DNA from 4 places in the Desulfovibrio simplex genome. Region 1 is predicted to be linked to each of the others. Evidence: riboswitches for the same ligand, from Rfam matches in the RefSeq annotation. Region 1 holds a riboswitch; each other region holds the start of a gene.
The links. Region 1 has a riboswitch for cobalamin ahead of ACZ5DH_RS12375 (sirohydrochlorin cobaltochelatase). Riboswitches for the same ligand answer to the same signal wherever they lie in the genome.

Region 1 (5,117 bases):
GTTACGCATGCTGTCTTCAAGCGTAGTTTCCTGCGTCACAACGCTTTAAGCATCCGTAAGCCCTGCGGGCAACGGCTGAAGCTGCGCTTACGCCTTCGCTGCGGGCGCCTGCTCACGCAGTCGCCAGAGCAATTTCAAAGTGAAAATGCTCTAGGCAGGAAGCGCAACCCGGAACACAACGCGGGCCTGCTTTTTGCGCACGCGCGGCGTCTCCGCGCACTGCACCCGCAAATAGTGCCGCACACACAGTGCCTGCACAGCTTGTCTGAGAAGAGTCTGCGAGAATTGCCTGCGAAGGTTCTCTGAAAAAATGTCTGCACATTGTGCCTGTGCAATTGCCCCGCACATTCCACCTGTGCAAATTGCCCGCGAGCATTCCCCACGTAGCGACACCGCACACCGTCACGGCAAATCTTCCATCACAACGTCTCCGCCCCTGCACGGTCGCGCGCCGGAGCGGGCGGCTTCACCCATTGGGACGATGCTCTGACAACGGCACGATGTTTCAGTTTGTCGACGTGTCGCGGCTGGCGTCGACCTTGACCTGCCGCATGTAGTTGTACACGGTGTAAATGGACACGCGCATGGCCTTGGCCAGATACTGCACCATCCCCTTGATGAGAAAAGCCCCTTCTTCATCCATGATGCGCACAAAGTTGAGTTTTTCTTCCCGCGTCATGGTGGCGGGGTGTTTGCCCGCCCGCCGTATGGCCGTCTCGATGATGGCGTCGCTGGTTTCGCCAAGGCAGGAGGGAAAAGCCTCGCTCATCTCCTTGCCCGGGGCGTTTTCAAAGCGCAGCAAGGCGTGCAGCACGCCCTGAAAGCGTTCCAGATCCGTCAGGTCAAAGTGTATGCACACAGCCCCTATAACCTCACCCGCACTGGTGCGCAAAAAACTGATGGACGATTTGAGCGTCTGTCCTGAAGGCGTTGTGGCGGCATAGGCTATGATGTCCTGCACATTGTCGCCGCCCTGACGCCACGCCTTGGTGACCATATTGGTGGCCGGAGCGCCCACATTGCGCCCGGTAAGGGAACCTTCGATGTGGATGATGGAGTGCTCAAGGTCGTTGAAGTCGTGTACCGCCACTTCGCAAAAAGGGCCCAGGGTACGGGCCACCATACCGGCCATGCGTTTGGCGTTGGCAAAGATGGCCTGGGCTTCCGCCACGCGGCAGTTGATTTTTTCCACATCCGGCGAATAGACGCGGGCGCTTCTGGCGCTGCGGCGGGGGGCGGCTGCGGGCCGCGGTGGAGAGATCTTGCGACTTTGCTTGGGCATGCGGGCCTCCCGTGGATCACAGCTGCCCACCATGTCCGACAGCAGTGTTTTGCTATAGAATTTTATGCAGGCTACATGAAAAAGACAGTATTGTGTACCCCCCGACTCCACAAAAAAACGATAAAAATCGGTGATACGTAGTATGCATCGGCGTGTCCGGGGAATTTTCGGGCGGACTGCCGCAGGCCCCGGAAAAAAGGGCGGCGGGCAAAACAAGAGCCACCCGTGCGGCGGGTGGCTCTTGAGTGATATGCGCCAAAAGCTTTTTCCTGATCGGTGCGGCAGTGCGGCCCATCGTGCCGTCCGGGAAAAGGCGTTTTATCAGGCGGCGTTTACGGCTTTCTGGGTTCCTTGGTCAGGTCGTCGGCGCTTTCCTTGGCGTGGCGCACAAGGATGGCGGCAGCGCCGGGGGTTTCGCCAAGGCCTTTGAGGTGGGTGTCAACCTTGATGCCGGCCTTTTTGAGCTGGGTAGCCCAGGAGTCGTCCTCATCGCCTGCAAGGTCGTTGCGGGCATGGTCGCCCGCCACCAGCATGAGGGGTGCGATCACAACGTGCTTGACCTTGGCGGCCTTGAGCTCCTTGAGCAGGTCTTCAAAGCTGCGCGCGCCTTCCACCGTGGCCATGTGGATGTTTTTGTCAGTGGCCGTGAAAACAGCGCGCACGCCTTCAAAGGCCAGGTCTGCGCGGCCATGGCTCTGGCCGTGGCCCATGAGCACAAGGGCGGTGTTTTTGCCGCGTTGGCTTTTGGTGTCGGCCAGAATGGCGGCCAGAAGTTCCTGGGCGTCAGGCTTGGACTCAAGCATGGGGCGGCCCATAAAAACGGCCTCAAAACGGCCGGGGTTCTTGCTCACGTCAAGCAGCACGGCCCTTTCAAGGGCGGTAAATTCTTCACCGGCCAGAACATGCAGGGACTGCACGCGCACGACCTTTACGCCGTCCTTGGCAAGCTGGGCCATGCCGTCGCTGATGCCGCCCACAGGATGCCCCTGTTCGGCCAGCTTTTTGCGAATGATCTGCGATGTGTAGGCCCAGACCACAGGCGCGCCGGGAAAGGCTTTTTTGAATTCCGCATCCACAGCCTTGAAGGCGGGCTGGGCTTCGGGAACACTGGTGCCGAAAGCTACCAGCAGGATGCCTTCCTTGGGGGCAGCGGCGTCTGCGGCGTAGCTTGTGCCGTGCACGGCAAGCGCCGCGAGCAGCAGCAGGACGAAAAGCAGCGGGCGAAGCCCGACGTGTGACAGGGTGCGCGGCATGGCAACCTCCTCAATTTCGCGTTGAAAGGTTCGCAAAAGGGCTTTGGCCCCGGCGGGTGTTCGGACTTGAGGGCTGTGTGGCCGCACGGCCAGCGCCTTGGTTTCGCCTTCACCGCTTGCGCGATTGGCTGTCAAACGCCGCCCTTCCTGAGCAGGCGAAAAGAAACCTTGTCCCCTCTTACCGCAGCGCGACTGTTTTCGACTTGCACGAAATTCCCCGCCAAAAGACCACAGGACAACAGGGAGCGCCAAATGTCAAGGAGGGCGGGAGGTTGCGCCAGCCGCCACATGTGGGTCCGCACCGGGGCTGCAGCGCGGCTTTCTTGGCCGTTTCGGGCGTATTTTTCCTTGTTCTTCCGGCAAATTTCTGCTACATATGCGACCTCTCTTTAAAAAAGGGAAATCATGTTTGGAGGCTGGACATATGGCAGGCTTGGAAACCGGGCACGAAACCGAAATGAATTTCGAGAGTGCTCTCGAAAACTACCTCACTTCCGATTTTGGCGACCTTGAAGAAGGCTCTATCACCAAGGGCGAAATCGTTCGCGTGGACGAAGACAATGTACTGGTGGACGTGAACTTCAAGTCCGAGGGGCAGATTCCCGCGGCTGAATTTCGCGATGCCGCCGGCAACATGGTCGTTTCCGTGGGCGACAAGGTGGACGTGTACGTTGTTCGCAAGAACGAAAACGACGGCACCATTACCCTTTCTTTTGAAAAGGCCAAACGCATGCAGGTTTTCGACCAGCTCGAAGACGTGCAGGAAAACAACAGGGTCATCACGGGCCACATCGTACGCCGCATCAAGGGCGGCTACACCGTGGACATCGGCGGAGTCGAGGCATTTTTGCCCGGTTCTCATGTGGATCTGCGTCCCGTGCCGGACATGGACGCCCTGGTCAACCAGGAGTTCGAATTCCGCGTGCTCAAGATCAACCGCCGCCGCAGCAATGTCATTGTTTCGCGCCGCGTGCTGCTTGAAGAAGAACGCGATTCCAAGCGCCAGGATCTGCTGCGCACCCTCGAAGAAAACCAGACTGTGCAGGGCAAGGCCAAGAACATCACCGAATACGGCGTGTTCGTCGACCTGGGCGGCCTCGACGGCCTGCTGCACATCACCGATATGAGCTGGAAGCGCATCCGTCATCCCAAGGAAATGATCACCATCGGTCAGGAGCTGACCTTGAAGGTGCTTTCCTTTGACCGCGACAACAACAAGGTCTCCCTGGGCCTCAAGCAGCTCGTGCCCGATCCGTGGCAGGATATTTCCGCCCGCTTCCCCGAAGGTGCCAAGTGCACCGGCAAGGTCACCAACCTCGTCGACTACGGCGCCTTTGTGGAACTGGAAGCCGGCGTTGAAGGTCTTGTGCACATTTCTGAAATGTCCTGGACCCGCAAGCTGCGTCATCCTTCCCAGATGGTCCACACCGGCGACGAAGTCGAAGTGGTCATCCTGGGCGTTGACGGCGACAAGAAGCGCATCAGCCTCGGCATGAAGCAGGTTCGTCCCAATCCCTGGGAACTGGTGGCTGAGCGCTATCCCGAAGGCACCATTCTTGAAGGCGTCATCAAGAACATCACCGAATTCGGCATGTTCATCGGCATTGAAGACGGCATCGACGGCCTCATCCACGTGTCCGACATTTCCTGGACCAAGAAGGTGCGCCATCCCAACGAAATGTACAAGGTCGGCGACACCGTGCAGGCCAAGGTGCTGACCGTTGATCAGGAAAGCGAAAAGTTCACCCTGGGCGTCAAGCAGCTGGTGGACGATCCCTGGGGCCACGTGCCCACCACCTACCCCGTGGGCTGCACCATCAAGGGAACCGTGACCAACATCACCGACTTCGGCCTCTTTGTTGAAGTGGAAGAAGGCATTGAAGGCCTGGTGCATGTTTCCGAGCTGTCCAGCAAGAAGGTCAAGACCCCGGCCGAAATCTACAAGGAAGGCCAGGAAATCCAGGCCAAGGTCATCCACGTCAGCGCTGAAGAGCGCCGCCTTGGCCTGTCCATCAAGCAGATCAAGGACGAAGAAGAACGCCGCAAGCCCAAGGAATTCCATTCCGGGCCGCAGGAATCCGGACAGAGCCTGGGCGACCTGCTCAAGCAGAAGTTCGAAGAAAGCGAAAACGGCTAGTCCGTTTGGCAAACAGTATCAAGGGCGCTTCCACTGGAAGCGCCCTTTTTGTATCATCCGGTTACCGAAACGCCAGTGGCAGGCGGCATTGCCGTTGTGCGCCGCGCCTGAAAGCGCCCGAGGCGTGTTTTTGGGGGGTGCGGCTGTCAGCGCCCGCCTGCCTGTTCTCGTACAAGATGTCGTCACGCAACATGCCGCAGCCCGGATGCAACGTTATGGATAATTTTACACTGTTCGACATGAACATGGTGCTGGATATGCTACCCAACGCCATATTCCTCAAAGACGAGAATCTGCGTTTTGTTTTTGTGAACAAGGCCTATGAAAAAATGTTCGGCGTGCAGCGAGAGGATGTTTTGGGCAAGTCCGTGCTGGAGGTGACCTACCTGCCGGAAGAAGAGCGAAAAATGTACCAGGCCGATGATCTGGCGACCCTGGAGACCCA
Region 2 (5,117 bases), 1.8 Mb from region 1:
TGAGAGTATGCACCCTCAAAGTTTTGCGACCGCGCTCCGACTCGGGCATTCCAGTGGCGGACGTTCACACGCGCAGTCGCCGGAGCGGCTTCAGGGCGAATGGCCCTAGCTCCATTTGGGAATATGGGGATACTTTTTGCGCAGTTCATCAAGACGCTCAGGGCTGACGCCTTCGCCTTCCCTGCGGCCGCAGCGCGGGCAGCAGTCATTGATGACGCCCACATATCCGCACAGGGGGTCACGATCAAGCGGATGGTTGACCGATCCGTAGCCCACACCCTGATCGTGCATGAAGCGGATGATGCTTTCAAAGGCTTCAGGGTTTTTGCAGGTATCGCCATCCAGTTCCACATAGGTGATATGCCCCGCGTTGGTCAGCGCATGGTATGGGGCCTCAATCTCGATTTTTCTAAATGCCTTGATAGGGCAGTACACAGGCACATGGAAGGAGTTGGTATAGTAATCCTTGTCCGTAATGCCGGGAATGCTGCCGAACTTGGCTTTATCCAGAGAGACAAAGCGACCGCTGAGGCTTTCCGCCGGGGTGGCGATAAGCGAGAAGTTCAGGCCGGACTTTTCCGACTCGTCATCGCAGCGCTTGCGCATATGGCTGATGATCTCAAGGCCGAGCTTCTGGGACTCTTCACTTTCGCCGTGATGCTTGCCAAGCAGAGATATGAGGGCTTCAGCCAGGCCGATGAAGCCCATGCTGAGCGTACCGTGCTTCAGGACTTCTTCAATGCTGTCGTCCCAGTCCAGCTTTTCGGAGTCAAGCCAGATGCCCTCGCCCATGAGGAAGGGATAGTTGCGCACCTTTTTGGAGCTCTGAATTTTGAGCCGGTGCAAAAGCTGGCGAAAAACCAGATCGATCCTGTCGTCCAGCAGGGCAAAGAATTTTTTGACGTCGCCGTGGGCCTCAAGGCCCAACCGGGGGAGGTTGACCGAGGTAAAGCTCAGGTTGCCGCGTCCGCAGGTCACCTGCCTGTCCTTGTCATAGACGTTGCCGAGAACCCGTGTACGGCAGCCCATATAGGCCACTTCGCTGTTGTAGTCGCCCGGTTTGTAGTACTGCAGGTTGAACGGAGCATCAAGGAAGCTGAAGTTCGGGAACAGCCGCATGGCTGAAACCTCAATGGCCAACTGAAAAAGGTCGTAGTTGGGATCTTCCTTGTTGTAATTGACCCCGGACTTCACCTTGAAAATCTGCACGGGAAAGATGGATGTTTCCCCGTTACCAAGGCCCGCCTTGGTGGCCTTGAGCAGATTTTTGGCCACCATGCGCCCTTCGGCGGAGGTGTCAGTGCCATAGTTGATGGAACTGAAAGGCACCTGTGCCCCTGCGCGCGAGTTCATGGTGTTCAGGTTGTGGATAAGAGCTTCCATGGCCTGATAGGTGCGGCGCTCGGTATATTTCAGGGCTTCTTCGGCGGCATAGGCATGGGCTTCGCCCACCATGGCTTTCTGTTCCGCAGAGGCGACCTGATCCAGCTTGCGGCCAAATTCTTCCATATTGCCAAGGCGCGGGCACAGGTCAACGCTGGCCAGCAGTTTTTCGGTAAAAACCGCTGCATCCCGGGCTTTCATATGCATGGCAATACGTACAAAGGAGGTAAAGGCCCTTTCGTATTCCTTGCGGTACGTTTTAATGACGCCCTCGGCCATGGCAAAGTCGAAGTGCGGCACACTCTGACCGCCGTGCATTTCATTCTGGTTGGCCTGAATGGCTATGCAGGCCAGGGCCGAATAGCTTTCAATGGCGTTGGGCTCGCGCAGATACCCGTGCCCGGTGGAAAAACCGTTTTTAAACAGTGGGATAAGGTCTATCTGGCAGCACGTTTCCGTGAGCATGTAGAAATCTTTATCATGGATATGGATGTCGCCATTGATATGCGCGGCCGAGGCATCCTTGGGCAGAATGTAGTTGTCAATAAAGTACTTGGACCCCTCGGATCCGTACTTGAGCATGGTGCCCATGGCGGTGTCGCCGTCAATATTGGCGTTTTCGCGCTTGATGTCTTCGTGAATGGCCGGGGAATACGTAAGTTTTTTATAGATATCCATGAGATACGATTCCGCGTTGCGGATTTTCGTATGCTCGGCGCGGTACAGGATGTAGGCCTTGGCCGTCTTGGCGTAGTCGTACTGGATCAGCGTTTCTTCAACAAGATCCTGAATTTCCTCAACGTGCTTGAGGCCGCGGGCATCCAGTTTTTTGCACACTTTTTCAGTGACAAACAAAAGGTCTGTAGGGGACATATCCTCACCGCCAACGGCCTGATTGGCCTTGGTAATGGCGTTGAGAATCTTGACGGAATCGAAAGGCACTGCCGTGCCATCGCGCTTGGTGATGCTGGCGGGCATGGAGAAAGACTCCCATAAGAACTGTGAAAACAACTGTGAAAAAGTCCGTTCGCAAAACGAACGAAGGGGACACCGGTAACATATGGGGCGGTAAGTAAACCCAGGGGCAAGCCTGTAGCCGGGAACAGATCGTTCCCGCAAAGGATTGGCCGGCAAAGGCCCCGTGCCGACAATCCGTATCTTGACTGTACAGGGGTATACCCGACAGCCGTTGGGTGTTTTGTTGAAAGCAGGTCTTCCGGCTTGCCGACCGCCTTTCGGCCTTCCCAGGGCATTGCCCCAGTGGCGCATGAAGAAAGGCGGCGTTTGTACGGCTTACGGCGGCGGGTCCGCTCCCGTTTTTCACGGGATTCTCTATTAAGCCCATAGGGCGCTTTCAATGTCTAGAAAATCTCAAAAGAACTGCATCATGTCAATCGGGGTAAGCAAAAAAGACTTCCTAGTCTCGTAGGAACAGTTCAATTTTTATTGATAAATTTTATTATAAAGTGTTCGCTCAGGTCCAAAAAAAGGCCGCAAAAAAGTGTTGGGCGCGAGCTATACCCTGCCCGAAAAATACACTGCCGGAACCGCCATTGAAAGTTCCGCAGCCTTACATGTTTGGCTGATGACTCCCTTGGTGCGGGCTACAATCTAGCGCACTGCCCTGATGATTTCAAGGCTGATCAAACCCTTGGCAACTGCGGATTTGCAGATGCGACCTCTGGAAAACCGCACCATTTGCCATTTTTACCGGGCCATATTTTTTTAAGAAATATTACCAAGAAGCAAAAAATCAATTTCCACTACTCAATTAATTCAGCAGAATAAATGAAATTTACAGGCAAAAAATGATCCTGCCCTACCGCATAAACATGGGCATGTCCGCACTTGTCGAGGACGGACGCCCGCCCCCACCCGGCGCGTACCCGCAGGTCACGCCCGCCCCTGTGCGCGACGCCTCCACATCCACACGCCCGGAACCAAGCAGGACGAACGCCCACGCCCACCCCGCGCAAAGAGTCTCCATGCCTCTCTCCCAACCCGAGGCCGCAGGTCACGCCACCCTGTAATGCCCCCATAAATCAAACGGCTTTTGAGGGAGAATCCTTCCGGTTTTCACCAGCCTGCCGATGCACGCATTGTGAGGTCTTCCACCAGGCGCCGAGTGCAGGTACGTGGTGTGACGAGTTCTGCCCCGTCAGAAAACGCGTTGTCAGGATGCTCCAGGCTGCGCCATTCGCACAGCCAGAAAAGTTCTTCCTTAATCGTGCGCATTGTCCGTTCAGTGACCGCGTTTCCTTTCGGATTATTCTATGGTGAATGCCCGTGCGATGCCTGCTGTCGCGCATTGGCCAAAAACGTAATTCGTCAGCGGTAGTACATGCTCTGAGTGGTTTGATACTCACTGCAAAGGCTTGCCACAGAGCGACCCTGCGCCCCTTCAAGCACAATGCGGGCTTTACTTTTACGGCCCCAGGTCCGGCGTTTCAATTTTCCTTCAGGGCTGGAAGAAAACCACCTTGGCTGCCTTGTTACTGGGGGCAGTATAGGGCACGCACGTCAAAAGCCATGGCCTGTTTTTGGAGCCACAAAAAATAACCTGAAAACAGTTTATAAAATCTGAAACGGTAAAAGCGCATAATGAGGGAAATCAAGGAGAGAATTATGCGCAGACCGTTTAGAATAGGACGCCCAGCTCCCAGCGTTCTGGTGTCTCCCGAAGCAGCTTTGGGCAAGGCTCAGGCCAGTCAATGGCTTTTCAGGCTTCTTGAGCTTCCCATTTCGCTGGACAGCCATTTTTTCTCCTGCCTGCGCTGGTGCGCCAATGGCCTGAAAGGCCTGCCCCCCATGCTTCAAAAACAGATGGCTGCCTACACTAACCGCAGTCGTATGCATACCAGCCTCCGTCACGCTGTGGCGGAGCTACAAACTGTTCCTGAAAAACGCCTTGATGACACGCTGGAAGAATTTGCAGAAGACAACGCATGGTTTCAAGCGCAGTTCAAACTGTGCCTGCAGTCGTTTATTTCTGACCATTTTCCCAGTGATGATTCGCTGAAATCATGTGCCAGACCGCTGCAAAAAATCCAAAAGTTTTTTGGTTTGAGCAACGATGCCATGAAACTGTGCTCCCTTGCATTTTTGACAGGAAATTTCAGGGCAGCAGAAAACTATTTTGAAGACACCCTGCATATTCAGTCTTTCGATGCTCGGCGCACACTAAGCTACATGTTGGATATTACGGCAACTGTTTGCAAAGACACAATATCACAGCTTTCAGACATGGGCATACTTGATGTCAACTCTTCAAGTATAAGGCTTTGTGACAACATTAATGCAATATGGCAAAAATGTGACGAAGTTTCATTGAAAAAGGTATTTTGCCAGCCTTTACGCGGCAAATCACTGCCAATTCATGAATTCAATATTGCAGATGAAGATAAAAGTCATGTACTGCGCTTGTTACGCCGACGGAGCAACAGGCCAGTGCACATTTTGCTCTATGGCGCTCCTGGCACTGGCAAAACCAGCTTTGCCCACGCCCTTGCCAGCGAGCTGAATATGAAGGCCTGGGCCGTGCCCTGCAGGGAGGATGATTCTTCCCAAGACAGGCGAACGGCCCTTGCCGCCTGCCTGCGTATGGCCGATTCGCACAAAAACAGCTTTGTTCTTGTGGATGAGGCGGAGCGGCTTCTGGACACATCTATCAGCGTTGACAGAAGTACCTCAACAAAGGCCTGGCTGAACGCATTTTTGGAGCGCCCCAACCAGCG
Region 3 (5,117 bases), 230 kb from region 1:
CGCACGGCTTTGCCCCGAGCGCTTCCGGCATGTCCGCCACCTTTCCGGATGCAGGGTTTTCGGGCGGTTCTGACGTGCCTGCAGCCCAAAGGGGCGCAACTGTTTCGGGAACCTCAGCCCCGCGTACCGCTCCTCCGCGCACTTCTCTTCAGGATGCGGCAATTCCGGGCGCTTCTGCCCTGCGCGCCGCCGTTCCAAGCGCTTCAGCCCTGGCCATCTCTTGTCTGCGCGCCCTTGCGCTGGGGGGCTTTCTCCTCTGCGCAGCCGCCTTGGGAGGCATGACGCCACGCACGGCTCTGGCTGCGGCGGCCTCCATTCCCACACCGACCAACACCGAGCCCACCGTCACGGTGCCCACAGTTCAGGCGCCTGTTGTTCAAGCTCCCACGGTACAGGCTCCCACGGTGCAGGCTCCGGCCCTGCAAGCTCCCGGCGGCGGGCAAAGGCCGGGTTGGGCGGGCAGCGCCCAGCCAGCAGAAAATGGCCAGCCCGCCAGAGGGCGCGAAATAATGGGATTTCTTTTTGGCGGCCAACTCTCAGAAGCTGAAGCGGCCACGCTGCAACAACAAGGCGGCCAGCCAGGGCAAAAGAGCAACGGCCATTCAGGTACGGCTCCTGCCGCTCCTGGGCAGGCCCCGACCCTTTCGCCAATGCCTGTGCCGCCGCCCGCGCCTGTGGCCCCAACACCTGCCGCGCACGCTCCCGCCAGTCCCAGAAATCCCGCTGCTGACGGCCTGCAGCCCCAGTCGCCGGAAGCCCAGTTGCGCCAGCAGCAGTTGAATCAGGAGCGTGAACGCCAGCGGCAGGAACGGGGACGCCAGGCTACGCAGCGCGCGCCGCGCGCCAAGGCCGCCGACAATAAAAAAGAGGCGGCTCCTGCGGCGCATGCCCCCAAAACGCCAGAGGCTGCTTCCGCGCCCCACGTCCCCACAAATGACGGGCACGAAACAACCAGGAAGGGGGAAAAACCGGAAAGTTCAGTTACCCCCGGCAGCCCTGAGGCTCAGGCCAATGAGGCCTATCAGAAGGGCGACTACGCCCGGGCTCACGCCATCTGGCAGCAGATGGCGGAGAGCGGCGACGGCCAGGCCATGAACAACCTTGGGGTGCTTTTTGACCTCGGCCAGGGCGTGGACCTGGACGAAGGGCGCGCGCTCTACTGGTTTGCCCGCTCCGCTTCAGCGGGGAACCCTTCCGGCATGAGCAACTACGGGCGCATGCTGGAACAGGGGCGCGCCATTGACGCCAACCCCGAAGAAGCCGCCCGCTGGTTTGACCTCGCAGCCCGGCAGGGACAACCCGAGGCCCAGTACAATCTCGGCCTCATGTATGAGAGCGGGCACGGCGTACAGCAAGACCACAAGGCGGCCGCTGCCTGGTACAGTCGTGCGGCGGCGCAGCAGCAGACCGACGCCCTGGCCCGCCTCGGCCATCTTTACCGCACAGGCCAGGGGGTGGAAAAAAATCAGGCGCGCGCCACCCTTCTGCTCTATGCGGCTGCCATGCGCGGGTCCATCCACGCCATGAAGGAACTGGAAGACATGGCCGGGCCTTCCGCCTCACGTCCCGGCGCCGTGCTTTTCGGGCTGCGCCTGGACACCGCCACCCGGCCCGCCATGCGCGATGCGCTCGCCAAGGCGGGCATGCGCGCATCCCGCCAGGACGATGCCTATATCTGCGACACCTACACGCCCGGCGCGCTTGTGCCCGGCGCGCGGCAGGCGGCCTTTTGCTACGGACCCGGCCGCCCCTCCCCCCTGGGTTTTGTGGAACTGGAGTACGCCGTGCCGGACAAGGCCACGGCACAGACCATCGTGCGCATGGTCAGTGAACGCTTCGGCGCGCCCTCCGCCGGAGAAAGCGACGACGACCACCTCTGGAACCTCGGCTCCGTTGTTGTGGCCACGCGGTATGAGCCAACGCGCCAGACCATGAGCCTCATGTACATGATTCCCGCCGTCTATCACCTCACCCGCCAGGACTAAACGCAGAGCATTTTATTTTGGGAATGCTTTGTGCTGAAATACTTTGTGGGGGAGGGACCCTTTTGTAAAAGGGTCTCCTCCCCCACGCCCCCACCCCCTAAAACTCTTATTGGTATTTCAGTCTGCTGCAGGGCTGCCCTGGCCAAGGGATGCTGAAACTGCGCTTTTAGAGCATTTTCATTTTGAAATTGCTCTGGCGACTGCGTGAGCAGGCGCCCGCAGCGAAGGCGTAAGCGCAGCTTCAGCCGTTGCCCGCAGGGCTTACGGATGAAGACAGCACCGCTATTTATTTGCGCTGTTAAGCGCCGAAGCATGCGTGTCTTAAACTTTGAGAATGTCCATTCTCAAAGTTAATCTGGTCTAGGGCATTTTAACTTTGAAAAAGTGTGAATGCTCTAACGCTGCACGAAAGTGCAGCGCGCCACAACGTGGCGTGGGTTCAGCCGAGCTTTAGCCGTTGCGACGAAGGAAGCTACGGCTGCCGCAAAGACAGCATTGGTTATCCGTAAGCGGCAAAGACCCGCTAACGGCTACCGCAAATCGCATTTTCCGGCTGAATGAAAACTTTGAAATGTGAAGCATTTCAAAGTTAATCTGCTCTAAGACACCTCACAAGCTCAAAGCTATCCTGCTCTGCCGGCTACGAGTATTAACCGTCATCATTTTTTGCCCTGTCTGCGCTTGACACTGTGGCCGCTGTTATATATCAATTTATCTAGATATTGTGATGAAAAACGGAAAACGGTGAAAATCCGTTGCGGACGCGCCACTGTAACCGGCACAAACCCGCGCCGTGCCACTGTTCATCGACCAGGCCGTCAAAATGTTGGGAATGCCGCAACATCGGTCTGCTCCGGGGACGGGAAGGTACGGCCACGCGCAACGACAAACGCGCAGGGGCCGGAAGCCAGGAGACGCCTCATCACCTGCCGCCATCCGGCGGCAAGGCAGTACTGTCTCGCGTTCAGGCAAGTGCCCGGTCAGGCGTTGTTGCGCCCGGCCAGAGCCGTGCGGCATGGTGATGCCGCACGTCGGTACGGATTGCATCCGTATTGTGAAGTGGCGGCAAGACCGGCAGGTCGCACGCCATTTCAGGTATAAAAGCTCTAGCGTGAAAAAGACTGCCCTTTCAACACCATATGAAAGGAGCAACCATGCGTACCCACATTCTCGGCTTTCCCTCCATGGGCAGGCAGCGTGAGCTGAAACAGGCTCTCGAATCTTTCTGGCGTGGCGACACTTCCGCCCAGGATCTCACCGGCACAGCGCACCAGCTTCAGGAATCCCATTGGGCTATCCAGAGCGAGGCTGGCTTGAGCTACGTGACCACGGGCGATTTTTCCTTCTATGACCGCATGCTGGACACAAGCCTCATGCTTGGGGCCGTGCCTGCCCGCTTTGCCCACTGCGGCAAGGATGCCCTGACGCGCTATTTCGCTCTGGCGCGCGGCGACGCCTCACGCAACATTCCGGCCATGGAGATGACCAAGTGGTTTGACACCAACTACCACTACCTTGTGCCGGAAATTGAAGCCGACGCCGTATGGACGCCCGGCGAACACCCCGTGCTGGAAGCCACCCGGCGCGCCGCCGCCAAAGGCTTCACGCCCAAGGCCGCCATCATAGGCCCCTTCACCTGGCTGGCCCTGGCCAAGGGCCAGAACGGCGCAGATCCGTGGACGCGCCTGAACGAGGTGCTGGCAACCTATACGGCGCTGCTGGAACAGCTGGTTCCCCTCTGCGGCTGCGTGCAGATTGAAGAACCCGTGCTCTGCACCGAACTGTTGCCCGCTCCCGCCGCTGCGCGCTTTGCCGAAGCGTATGCAACGCTCAATGCGGCGGCGGCCCGCGCCGGGTCAGCCAGGCTTTTGCTGGCGACCTACTTCGGCCCGCTGGACCAGCACCTTGCCCTGGCTGCAAACAGCGGCTGCGCGGCCCTGCATATTGACCTTGTGCGCGGCCCCGGCCAGCTGGACGCCGTGCTCGCCGCCCTGCCCGATCACATGGCCCTGTCGCTCGGACTGGTCAACGGACGCAATATCTGGAAGACCGACTACACGCAGGCTGCCCACCTCATAGCCCGCGCCGTGAGCGCCCTTGGCGCGGACCGGGTTCTTCTGGCCTCTTCCTGCTCGCTTTTGCACAGCCCCGTGGACCTTGCGGAAGAAACCGGACTTCCTGCACACATCAAGAACCGCATGGCCTTTGCCGTGCAAAAATGCGGGGAACTGGCGGACCTCAAGGCCATCGCCCAGGGACAGGGCGCGGACATTCTGGCAGCCAACGCCGCTGTGCTGGCCGAGGCTCAAGCCCATGCCGACACGGTTCAGGCAGCGGTGCGTGAGCGCGCCGCCGCCGTGACCCCGGCCATGCTGGCCCGCAAATCCCCGTTCGCCGAACGAAAACAGGCCCAGGCATGGCTGCGTTTGCCGCTTCTGCCCACCACCACCATCGGTTCTTTTCCGCAGACAGACCATATCCGTAAAACTCGGCTGGCCTTCAAGCGCGGGCAAATGACCCAGGCTGACTACGAAACCGCCATCAAGGCGGAGATTGCCTCCTGCATCAAAAAGCAGGAGGAGCTTGGTCTGGACGTTCTCGTGCACGGCGAGGCCGAGCGCAACGATATGGTGGAGTACTTTGGGCAGCAGCTGGGCGGGTTCTGCTTTACGCGCAACGGCTGGGTGCAGAGCTATGGCAGCCGCTGCGTCAAGCCGCCCGTCATCTATGGTGATGTGTACCGCAAAGCGCCCATGACCGTGGCATGGGCGCGCTATGCCCAGTCCCTGACGCAAAAGCCCGTCAAGGGCATGCTCACCGGGCCCGTGACCATCCTCTGCTGGAGCTTTGTGCGCGACGATCTGCCCCGCAGCGAGGTCTGCCGCCAGATCGCCCTGGCCATCCGTGATGAGGTGACCGACCTCGAGGCGGCAGGCATACACATCATCCAGATCGACGAAGCCGCCCTGCGCGAGGGCATGCCCCTTACCGCCGCCGAGGCCGCCGTGTACCTGCAATGGGCGGTGGACGCCTTTCTTCTGGCGTCCACAGGCGTTGAGGACCGCACACAGCTGCATACCCACATGTGCTACAGCGAGTTCAACGCCATCCTGCCCGCCATCGCGCGCATGG
Region 4 (5,117 bases), 1.1 Mb from region 1:
CCCCTGTGCAGGCCGTACGGCCGCAATCGCCGGACGCGGTGGCCGTTCGCAAGCAGGCGCTGCGCGAGCGCATGACCAGACTTCGCCGTGAGCAGCCCCCACACCTTGCCAGGGAGCGGGCAGTGGCGGCGCAGGAGAATCTGCTCCGGGCGGACTGCTGGCTTCAGGCAGAGTCAGTGGCGCTTTACGTGGGCGTCAAGGATGAGATTGGCACCAGCCTGTTGCTGGAGGCGGCATGGCGTGAGGGGCGCACCCTCTGGCTGCCGCGTGTGCGGCGCGGACAACCCGGCTTTATGGACTTTGTGGCTTGCGTCAGCCGCGAGCAGTTGCGGCCCGGCCCCTTTGGCCTTGTTGAGCCGGAAGCGGACCTGCCGGGTTTTGGTCCCGAAGATGTGTCAGCTGGCGCGGGCAGGGCCTGCTCTCCGGCGGGCGGCATGACCTTTGCCCCCTCGTTGATGGTGCTGCCCGGTCTGGCTTTTGATCTTAAAGGCGGCCGCCTCGGATACGGCGGCGGGTATTACGACCGGTTTTTACAGGCCGGACTTGCGTGCCCGCGCGTGGGGTTCTGTTTCGATTTTCAGCTTGTCCCTCCCTTGCCCCTGGCCCCCTGGGATCAGCGGGTTCACCATCTATGCACCGAAGAGCGTCTGTTGTGCCTATAAGCTATATCCCATTTGTGTTTCCCGGCCTGGATTCCGTGCGTTGCGCCTTTCAGACCCGCCCCGGCGGCGTGTGCCGTGGAGAGTACGGCGGCGGCAATATTTCCTTCAGTGTGGGGGATGACGCGGCCCTGGTGGCGGCCAACCGTGAGAGCCTGCTGGCGGGTCTGCAGCCCCGGGGTTTGCGCCGTTGGGCGGAGTTGCAGCAGGTGCACGGCGACGTCATGGCCTTTGAGCCGACCCCTGTGGCCTGCGATGCGGTGGCGGTGGAAGAGGGAGACGGCATGGCCACGGCCGAACCCGGCCTGGGCCTGCTTATCAAGACGGCGGACTGCCAGCCCATTTTGCTGGCGCATAAAAGCGGCAGGTACGTGGCGGCCATGCACGCTGGCTGGCGCGGCAACCGCTGCGACTTTCCCCTTACAGGCGTGGTGCGCTTTTGCGAGCGCTACGACCTCAGGCCGCGGGACGTTTTTGCCGTCCGGGGGCCGAGTCTTGGCCCCGGCAAGGCGGAATTCATCAATTTTGACAAGGAATGGGGGCCGCAGTTCGTGCCCTGGTTTGACGAAGAAAGCCGCACCATGGATCTTTGGGGATTGACCCGCCATCAGCTTGCGCAGGCCGGTATTCCGGGACGTAATATTTTTGGTCTGGATATCTGCACAGCCAGCAACAACGACCAGTTTTTCTCTTACCGTTGCGCCAGGGCTTCGGGCCGCCAGGCCAGCATCATCTGGATTCAGAAAAGCTGATGGGTGTTCCGGCATCGGCGTAGACTGGCGGGATGTTTTGGAGCGCCAGGAGGTGTCACCGGCACGTTCGCGGACACACCAAGGGCGCTTCTTTTTCTTCGGGTCAAAGGGTCAGCCGACGCCATTGCCGGGGGCGGGTCGGGTTTCCTCCATCTGTCTTCTGCATTTAAGCCCGGACAGCAAATGGGCCGCTGCTTCCGAAGCGTAATAGGATTCGGCGAGGGCCGCCGTGTGTGTGATATGGCGGTCCTCCAGTAACCCTTTGCGCACGGCGTCCAGCAGCTCGGGCAACAGTTCTCCGGCGAGGTCTCCTGCGGTCTCCAGCAAAAGGTCCATACTTTCTGGGCTGTGTGACAGGTTCCAGGACATGTATGCCAGCTCCATGGCCGTATCAGGGCAGGGGTCCGGTATCTGCTTCCAGAATCCGCTGACCATGCGTCTGCCCAGCGCATTGAAGATATGGGCCATAACCAGAAGCATGTCAGCCCCGGTACGAGCTGCGGCCAGCAGGGGCAGTATGTGCCTGTGCCGCAGCAAGCGTGCCTTGGGCATATTTGCGACAGCTTGCATGACGGAGGCTTTGGCCTGCGCCACATCATGTTCGGCCAGAAGGGCCATACCCAGTTTAAGATCGGCAAGAACGACATCACCCGCCTGGCGCGCGGCATGGTATATCTCCTTGGCCGACGCGGCGCGTCCCAGGCGCATGTTCATGTCTGCCAGGGTGCGAAGCGCCTCGGCCGCGAAGCGTGTCTGGTGGGGAAGGCCGCTTTGTGCCTGTATTGCCGCCTGCTTCAGGTTTTGAACGGCTTGTGAAGCATGGCCGCCGAAACGCAGGCAGCGCAGGCAATGCGCCTTGGCCTCGCTACAGTGTCGTTCTGCTCCATCACGCCGCGCGGTGCGCGCGCTGTTGTTTTCAAGAGCGGACAGCATCTGGGCGGCGCGCGCCTCGGATGTGTGATTTTTGCGGCAAAGGTTTTGTCCCGCCAGAGCTATGGGCGCGTATGCTTCGGGCTGTTTCAGGATGCGGTCTGCCAGGGGCAGAAGCGTTTGCGGCGTGTAGCAGACAAGGTGCCGCCCGTCTGTAAAATGCTGTTGCGTACCACGGCCCCGTGCTTCGGTGAACAGCAGGCCGCCTGAGGCCAGGGCCTGGAAAACGCGCAGGGTCAGTCCGTCAAAAAGGTTTTCATTCAGAACTATTCGGGATTCTGAGAAAATATCAATCATTTCCCTGTTGCCGACGTCCTGGCGGACATGCACGCTGTAGCGCTGCATCAGCAGGTTGAGAATGTTGCTTCTTTTGAGGCGCTGCGGCGTAGTGACCCCCACAAAGGAGATGTCGTACTTTTTGCACGGGGTGGGAGCGCGAAATTCATGCTTCTGGGCGCAGAGCGGCAGCCACGAAGCCCTGATTCCGGCTTTGCGAAGCGTCGATACGGTTTCCATCTGGTCCACGAAGACGTCGTCAAAGACCTTGCAGGCGTGTTCAAGCCAGAACGCGTTGATGCTTGAGTCGATGCAGTATGCCGCCAGACGGGCCTGGCACCGGTGCAGACCGGCAGGGAGTTTTTTCGCGCCAAAAAGTTCCACCAGCACGACATCTACCGGCATATCAAGTTCCGCAAGTGCATCGGTGACGTCTTTTTCCTGGTACGGCGCCAGATCAATCACCGTATGTCCCAGGCTCAGCAGACCTTCTTTGAGAAAAAAACCGTCATACGCGATATTCATGCACGTTCCTTGCTGCGTCGGTGGATAGTTCGCGCATGCTAGCCCGGTGGAAAAACAAAAACAATGGCGCAGGCCGCCCGGCCTGCGGTTTTGGCGAGTCCGCCCGGCATTGACAGGCCTGCCGCCCCCGCCTACAGTAGGCGCGGCAATGGTAGCCGGGTTGCCCGGCTTGAAAAGGGAATCCCGTTAGATGCGGGAGCGGACCCGCCGCCGTAAGGCTCGCCAACCTCGCACCACGCAGTGCCACTGGAAACGGGAAGGCCGGTGAGAGGGAGCCAAGCCGGAAGACCTGCCTTGCCCCATGGCCCCGCTTTTGGCTGGAGCAATTTCACTTTGAAATTGCTCTGGCGATTGCGTGAGCAGACGCCCGCCGCAAAGGTGCACGCGCAGCTTCAGTCGTTGCCCGCAGGGCTTGCCTGAACCGTTGACGGAATCGTCTTACGGGTCAGGACAGCAGCGCTACGAATGAAGACAGCACTATCATTTACTTGCGCGGTTAAGCGCCAAGGCGAGCGTATCTTGAACTTTGAGAATGTACATTCTCAAAGTTGATCTGCTCCAGGGTGCATGGCAGCGGCATGAGCCGCCACGGCAACGGGACTTTGTCGGCAGGACTGAGGAAATACGGGCCTCTTCCTTCATGAAGCAACATCTGTTTCATGCGGGAAGAGGCCTTTTTTATGCCCATGCGCCCCGCGCTGGGTCTTCAAAGGGCGGGCATGACCGCGACATCACATTCCTCCTCTCCCTCCGGGTTGTCATCCGTGCGCCTGTGGCCCGCGTTCGCGGCTTTGGCGACGCTGTGGCTTGTTTCCCTGCCTCTGGCCTGTCTGCCCGGCCCGGTTCCGCTGGCGGCTGGTCAGGTTTTTCACGCTCTGGCGGTGCAACTCGGGCTGGCCGCGCCACCACAGGATACGTCGCTCATGCTGGTGGTGGGGCAGATACGCCTTGCCCGCGTGTGCCTTGCGACCCTGTGCGGCGGCGCTTTGGCCGTGGCGGGTGTGGCCCTGCAAGGGGTCTTGCGCAACCCTCTGGCCGACCCTTTTACTCTGGGGATTTCGGCGGGCGCGGCGTGCGGGGCAAGCATTGCCATTGCCCTTGGCGGCGTTGCGGGCAGAGCCCTGAGCGGACTTTTGGCGGCAGTGCATCTTTCCCTGCCGGGACCGGCGGCTCTGGTGGCCCCGGCGGCTCTGGCGGGCGCGCTGCTGGCCCTGGCCGGAGCCTTGTGGCTCGGCAGGGGCGACGGCGGCTTCAGGCGCGAGAGCGTCATACTTGCGGGCATTGCCGTGGCGGCCTTTCTGGGGGCGCTGGTGGCATTGATCAAGGCGCTCAATGAAGAATCCGTAACCAGCATTGTTTTCTGGATTATGGGGTCGTTTCAGGGGCGTGGATGGGACAGCCTGCCCCTGTTGCTGGCAACGTTCGTGCCTGGTCTGCTGGCTGTGGCTTTGGGCTGGCGCGCGCTGGACGTACTGACCCTGGGCGACGAGCAGGCCGCCCAGCTCGGGCTGAATGTGGGCCGCGCACGGCTTTGGCTGCTGGCCGGGGCAAGCTGTATGACGGCGGGGTGCGTGGCCGTTGCCGGAGTGATCGGCTTTGTGGGACTGGTGGTGCCGCATGTGCTGCGCCTTGTGCTGGGCTGCGGTCACGGCCCCCTGCTGGCCGGAGCGTTTTTTGGCGGCGGCGTGCTGCTGGTATGGGCCGACGTGCTGGCCCGCAGTGTGCTGGACGGCGGGCAGGAACTGCCCGTGGGCGTGGTTACCGCGCTTCTTGGCGGTCCATTTTTTGCCCTGCTGGTGCGGAGGCGGCCATGAAGCAGAGAACGCACGCGCCCAATATTGCGCCCGCTGGCTCCGAGCCAGAGCAGGCCGCAAGCCAGTTGGTGGAGTCAGCAGGGCAGTTTGCGCAGTCAGCAGATGGTTGTGTGGCGGAACCCGTTGGGGCGTTTGCAGAACCGCCCGCCAGATTTTCCGCC

Region 2: it holds a riboswitch for cobalamin, as region 1 does, so the genes downstream of both, ACZ5DH_RS03980 (anaerobic ribonucleoside triphosphate reductase) here and ACZ5DH_RS12375 (sirohydrochlorin cobaltochelatase) in region 1, are expected to answer to the same signal.
Region 3: it holds a riboswitch for cobalamin, as region 1 does, so the genes downstream of both, metE (5-methyltetrahydropteroyltriglutamate--homocysteine S-methyltransferase) here and ACZ5DH_RS12375 (sirohydrochlorin cobaltochelatase) in region 1, are expected to answer to the same signal.
Region 4: it holds a riboswitch for cobalamin, as region 1 does, so the genes downstream of both, ACZ5DH_RS07915 (FecCD family ABC transporter permease) here and ACZ5DH_RS12375 (sirohydrochlorin cobaltochelatase) in region 1, are expected to answer to the same signal.

The regions. Positions count from the first base shown of each region.
Region 1 is NZ_AP042377.1:3,010,814-3,015,930, reverse strand. Features, by position in the region: gene ACZ5DH_RS12385 (hypothetical protein) at 1-39, opposite strand, end outside; gene ACZ5DH_RS12380 (helix-turn-helix transcriptional regulator) at 506-1,282, opposite strand; gene ACZ5DH_RS12375 (sirohydrochlorin cobaltochelatase) at 1,615-2,535, opposite strand; cobalamin riboswitch at 2,570-2,783, opposite strand; gene ACZ5DH_RS12370 (30S ribosomal protein S1) at 2,960-4,672, shown strand; gene ACZ5DH_RS12365 (GGDEF domain-containing protein) at 4,888-5,117, shown strand, end outside.
Region 2 is NZ_AP042377.1:960,948-966,064, reverse strand. Features, by position in the region: gene ACZ5DH_RS03980 (anaerobic ribonucleoside triphosphate reductase) at 106-2,361, opposite strand; cobalamin riboswitch at 2,573-2,754, opposite strand; gene ACZ5DH_RS03975 (hypothetical protein) at 2,962-3,171, shown strand; gene ACZ5DH_RS03970 (hypothetical protein) at 3,192-3,413, shown strand; gene ACZ5DH_RS03965 (AAA family ATPase) at 4,192-5,117, shown strand, end outside.
Region 3 is NZ_AP042377.1:3,239,604-3,244,720, reverse strand. Features, by position in the region: gene ACZ5DH_RS13200 (tetratricopeptide repeat protein) at 1-1,985, shown strand, start outside; cobalamin riboswitch at 2,669-2,923, shown strand; gene metE (5-methyltetrahydropteroyltriglutamate--homocysteine S-methyltransferase) at 3,140-5,117, shown strand, end outside.
Region 4 is NZ_AP042377.1:1,938,869-1,943,985, reverse strand. Features, by position in the region: gene ACZ5DH_RS07930 (5-formyltetrahydrofolate cyclo-ligase) at 1-662, shown strand, start outside; gene ACZ5DH_RS07925 (purine nucleoside phosphorylase YfiH/LACC1 family protein) at 653-1,411, shown strand; gene ACZ5DH_RS07920 (glycosyltransferase family protein) at 1,523-3,142, opposite strand; cobalamin riboswitch at 3,274-3,453, shown strand; gene ACZ5DH_RS07915 (FecCD family ABC transporter permease) at 3,862-4,956, shown strand; gene ACZ5DH_RS07910 (ABC transporter ATP-binding protein) at 4,953-5,117, shown strand, end outside.